One region of the Constrictibacter sp. MBR-5 genome, then DNA from elsewhere that is predicted to be linked to it. Evidence: riboswitches for the same ligand, from Rfam matches in the RefSeq annotation. Region 1 holds a riboswitch; the other holds the start of a gene.
The links. Region 1 has a riboswitch for cobalamin ahead of ABIE65_RS02715 (TonB-dependent receptor). Riboswitches for the same ligand answer to the same signal wherever they lie in the genome.
Positions count from the first base shown of each region.

Region 2: another riboswitch for cobalamin. It lies ahead of ABIE65_RS06555 (TonB-dependent receptor plug domain-containing protein); the one in region 1 lies ahead of ABIE65_RS02715 (TonB-dependent receptor).

Region 1 is NZ_JBEPTK010000001.1:574,779-577,172, forward strand. It holds gene htpG (molecular chaperone HtpG) at 1-921, shown strand, start outside; cobalamin riboswitch at 987-1,186, shown strand; gene ABIE65_RS02715 (TonB-dependent receptor) at 1,398-2,394, shown strand, end outside.
Region 2 is NZ_JBEPTK010000002.1:538,910-541,303, reverse strand. It holds gene ABIE65_RS06555 (TonB-dependent receptor plug domain-containing protein) at 1-1,032, opposite strand, end outside; cobalamin riboswitch at 1,311-1,517, opposite strand; gene ABIE65_RS06550 (3-deoxy-7-phosphoheptulonate synthase) at 1,567-2,394, opposite strand, start outside.

The sequences.
Region 1 (2,394 bases):
CTGCGCTTCCTGCGCGGCGTCGTCGATTCCGAGGACCTGCCGCTCAACATCAGCCGCGAGATGCTGCAGCACAATCCGGTGCTGACGCAGATCAAGGCCGCCGTGGTGCGCCGGGTCCTGGGCGACCTGGAGAAGCGCGCCGAGAGCGACGCCGAGGGCTATCTGGGCTTCTGGGACACCTTCGGCCAGGTGCTGAAGGAAGGCCTCTACGAGGAGCCGGCGCATCGCGACACGCTGCTGAAGCTGGCCCGCTTCCGCTCGACCCGCGACGGCGAGTGGACCTCGCTCGCCGACTATGTCGCCCGCATGCGGCCGGGCCAGGAGGCGATCCACTATATCAGCGGCGGCGAGATCGACGCCCTGCGCCGCAGCCCGCACCTGGAGGGCTTCGCCGCGAAGGGCGTCGAGGTGCTGCTGCTGCCCGACGCCATCGACGATTTCTGGATCCCGTCGGTCGGGGCCTACGAGGGCAAGTCGTTCCGCTCGGTCACCCGCGGCGCCGCGGACCTCGACAAGATCGAGGCCGACCCGGAGAAGACGCCCGAGGAGAAGCCCGAGGCCTCCGACCTCGGCGCGCTGATCGCCGCGTTCAAGACGCAGCTTGGCGATTCCGTGAAGGACGTCCGGTCGTCCGACCGCCTCACCGAAAGCCCCGTCTGCCTGGTCGCCGACGAGGGCGGCATGGACATCCACATGGAGCGGATGCTGAAGATGCACGGGCAGAACGTCCCGCCGACGCCGCGCATCCTGGAGCTGAACCCGCGCCATTCGCTGATCCGCAAGCTCGCGGGCGAAGCCGACTCGCCGCGTACGGCCGACATGGCTCACCTTCTCCTCGATCAGGCCCGCATCATCGAAGGCGAGCCCCTGCCCGATCCCGCCGCCTTCTCCCGCCGCCTGTCCGCACTGCTCGCCGGATAGGACCGTCCGGCCACCGCCCCGCAGCCGCGGCGGGGTCGGCCGCTTGACGGCCTCACTCGCCCGCCCGTAGAACCCTCCCCGACGGTTTCCCTCGGGAATCAAAAGGGAATGCGGTGCGGGCCTCCTGGGTCCCATTCCGCAGCTGCCCCCGCAACTGTAAGCAGCGAGCAGCTCGCCAACCATGCCACTGGGCCCCGCGGCCCGGGAAGGCGGCGAGACGCAACGACCTGCGAGCCAGGAGACCTGCCGTCGGCCGTTGTCGCGCGCGAATACGCTGGGCGGGGTGTCTCGGCGGCAGTCTGAATACCGGTCGGTGAATCCGAGCGGTCGAAGGCCTCGATTTGCGATGCGACCTGCAACCTGCCGCGGGAGCCATCGCCTTGGCCTGCAACTCTCTCCACATCACGACTCCGTCCGCTCGCCCGAACCGCGCCGCCTCACGCCGGCTGGCGCTCGGGGGGCCCTCTCTTCTCGCCATGCTCGTGATCGCCCTTCCGGTCCGCGCCCAAACCGACAGCACCGGCACCACCGCCGACACCCTCGTTCTCGATCCGATCAGCGTCGCCGGTACGGGCATCGCCGGTCCAGGTCCGAACCTCGGCGTCCCCGGCACGGCGGGCAGCCGCCTCTCGCTCACGCCGCTGGAGACGCCCGCGAGCGTCGAGATCATCGACGGTACGACCATCCGCGACCGCGGCCAGCTCGACGTGAACCAGGCGATCGTCCAGAACGGCATCGGCATCAACTTCCTCGGCACCCCGGGCAACGGCGGCACGTCGCTGGGCATGCGCGGCTTCGCCGGACACGGGTCGGTCACGCGCCTCTACGACGGCACGCGCCTCTACCCGGCGTCGGGGACGATCACCTTCCCCTTCGACACCTGGACCGTCGACCGCATCGAGATCCTGCGCGGCCCCGCCTCGGTGCTCTACGGCGAGGGCGCCATCGGCGGCGCGATCAACATCATCCCGAAGAAGCCGCTGACCACCGGCCGGCGCAACGAGGCCCGCACCGTCTTCGACACGAGCGGGCTGAAGGCCCTCGCCTTCGGCAGCGCCGGCCCGATCGACGACGGCTTCGCCTACAATCTCGACGTCAGCGCGAAACACACGGACGGCTGGGTCGAGCGCGGCGACGCGCCCAGCATCGCCTTCTCGGGCGGACTGCGCTGGCAGGCGACGCCCGACATCGCCTTCACCCTCAGCCACGACCACGGCTACCAGCGCCCCAGCGCGTATTTCGGCACGCCGCTGATTGACGGCGAATTGAAGAAACGTCTGCGCGACGAGAACTACAACGTCAGGGACGGCAAGATCAGCTACGAGGATAATCTCACCCAGTTCGAGGCCGAGTGGACGCCCTCGGACAGCCTCGCCCTCTCCTCCACGACCTACTACCTGGAGAGCGACCGGACCTGGCGGAACGTCGAGAGCTATCGCTGGAACGCCGCCACCGACCTCATCGACCGCTCCA
Region 2 (2,394 bases), on a different contig from region 1:
GTCGGCCGACGGGAAGCCCTCGCTGCGGTTCCGGAAGTCCTGGTGCTCACGTTCGGCGTAGAAAGTCAGCGAGTGGGCAGCGTCGGCCAGCGTGGACGTGTCGAAGACGAAGGTGCTCTGATAGTCGAGCCTGCCTTTCGTGCCGGTGCTTTCGCTGGTCGTCCCGCTCTCTACGGACCGCCGGTCGGCACGGGTCGCCGCGGCTCCGAACTTTTGTTGCCAGGCGCCGTCGAACAGCAGGAGGCGTGCCTCGGCACGGCCAAACATCTGCTCCGTCTCGGTGAAGTCGTCGCTGTCCACCAGCAGCCCCTGCGTCGGCGTGGCAGGAAAATCGAAATCCTGCCTGTCACCCTCGGTCTTCGCCTTGGTGTAGCGACCGTTCAGGGCGACGCTGAGATTGCGCGCGAGGTCGAGGTCGCCGGTCAGGTTCAGGGTACCGTTGCTATAGCCGTCCTTCTCGCTGCCGGTGCTGCCGACGTTGATGCCGTCGGTCTCCAGCAGGCTGCCGCTGACGGACGCCCTGGCGCCCTCGTTGCCGCCGCTGAGACCTGTGTTGAGACGGTATGTTCCGAACGAACCGCCTTCGGCCGATGCATGGCCGCGCAGCCCCCTGCGGCCGCGCTTGGTCACGATGTTGACGACGCCGCCGATAGTGTCGGAGCCCCAGATGGCGCTCTGCGGACCGCGCAGAACCTCGATCCGCTCGATATCCTCGGCCAGCAGCGAGGAGAAATCGAACTCCGACCCGTTCATCGGGTCGTTGACCTCGACGCCATCGATGATCACCAGCGTGTGGTTACCCTCCGCGCCGCGGATGCGGACCTGGGTGACTGCGCCGACATTGCCGGCCCGGCTGACGGCGACGCCCGGTACCTGGCGCAGGATGTCGGAGACGAACCGGACCTGCCTGCGCTCGATCTGCTCCGCCGTGATGACGGTGATGGCGCTGCCGACCTCCTTGGTCGCGACCGTCGTACGGCTGGCCGTGACCACCAACTCGGGCAGGACAAGCGATTCCGCGGACTGAGCCAATGCGGCACTCGCCCCTGCCATGCCGACGACCGCACCGGCCAAGGCACGGGCGCAACGGCTTCTTGCAGACGACATTCCTTCGAGACCCCCGTCGATGACGTGAGCATCCAGCTCCGGATCGGAGTCGGACGCGGCGACGGGCGCGGAGACCGCAGTCGATGCGAAGGTTCTGAATCGTCGTCGACCCGTATCCATCGCGACTCCTGTCCCCGAACGCCCGGGAAACATTCGCCATCACGACGGAAAGGCCGCACCTGCGAGACACCCCGCACACAGGATGGATGACGATGCGCGCGGCAGGTCTCCTGGCTCGCGGGTCGTCGCGCTTCTACCCGTCTTCCCAGGACCGGCGGACCGGTCCCAGTGACTTCGTGGGTCGAACGCTCGCCACTCACAGTTGCGGGGGCAGCCCCGGAATTGGCCATATGGGCCGCACCGGATTCCCTCTGGGCCTCTCGCGAGGCACCACGTGCATCGCAAGTGTTGCCACGCCGGGCGGCGCCCGTCAATGACGGGCCGCCCGGCGTAGCGGCCTCAGCTGGCCTCGGCGAGTTCGCGCCGGGGTGCTTTTCCCCCTGCCCGCCTGGCCTCGACAGCCTCCGCCAGTGTCTCCAGCATCGCGACGGAGGTATCCCAGTCGACGCAGCCGTCGGTGATGCTCTGGCCGTAGACCAGAGGCTTGCCCGGTACGAGATCCTGGCGCCCCGCCACGAGATTGCTCTCCACCATCAGCCCAACGATGCGCTTGTCGCCGGCGGCGATACGGCGCGCGACATCCTCGGAAACCAGCGGCTGGCACTCGGGCTTCTTGCTGCTGTTGGCATGGCTGGTGTCGATCATGACCGCACAGCGCAGGCCGGCGGCCGCCGCCTGGGCACACGCCGCGTCGACGCTCTCCGCGTCATAGTTCGGCACCTTGCCGCCGCGCAGGATGACGTGGCAATCCTCGTTGCCCGCCGTCGATGCGATCGCCGCGCGCCCGTCCTTGGTGACGGCCAGGAAGTGGTGCGGCTGCGAGGCCGACAGGATGGCGTCCAGAGCGATACGCACGTTGCCGTCCGTTCCGTTCTTGAAGCCGACCGGGCAGGACAGACCCGACGCCATCTCGCGATGCACCTGGCTCTCGGTCGTGCGCGCGCCGATGGCACCCCAGGCGACGAGGTCGGCGAAATATTGCGGCGTCGTCGTATCGAGGAACTCGCAGCCGGCCGGCAGGCCGAGGTCGTTGATCGCGAGAAGCAGCCCGCGTGCGCTGCGCAGGCCGGTGTCGATGTCGAAGCTGCCGTCGAGGCGGGGGTCGTTGATCAGGCCCTTCCAGCCGACGGTCGTGCGCGGCTTTTCGAAATAGACGCGCATCACGAT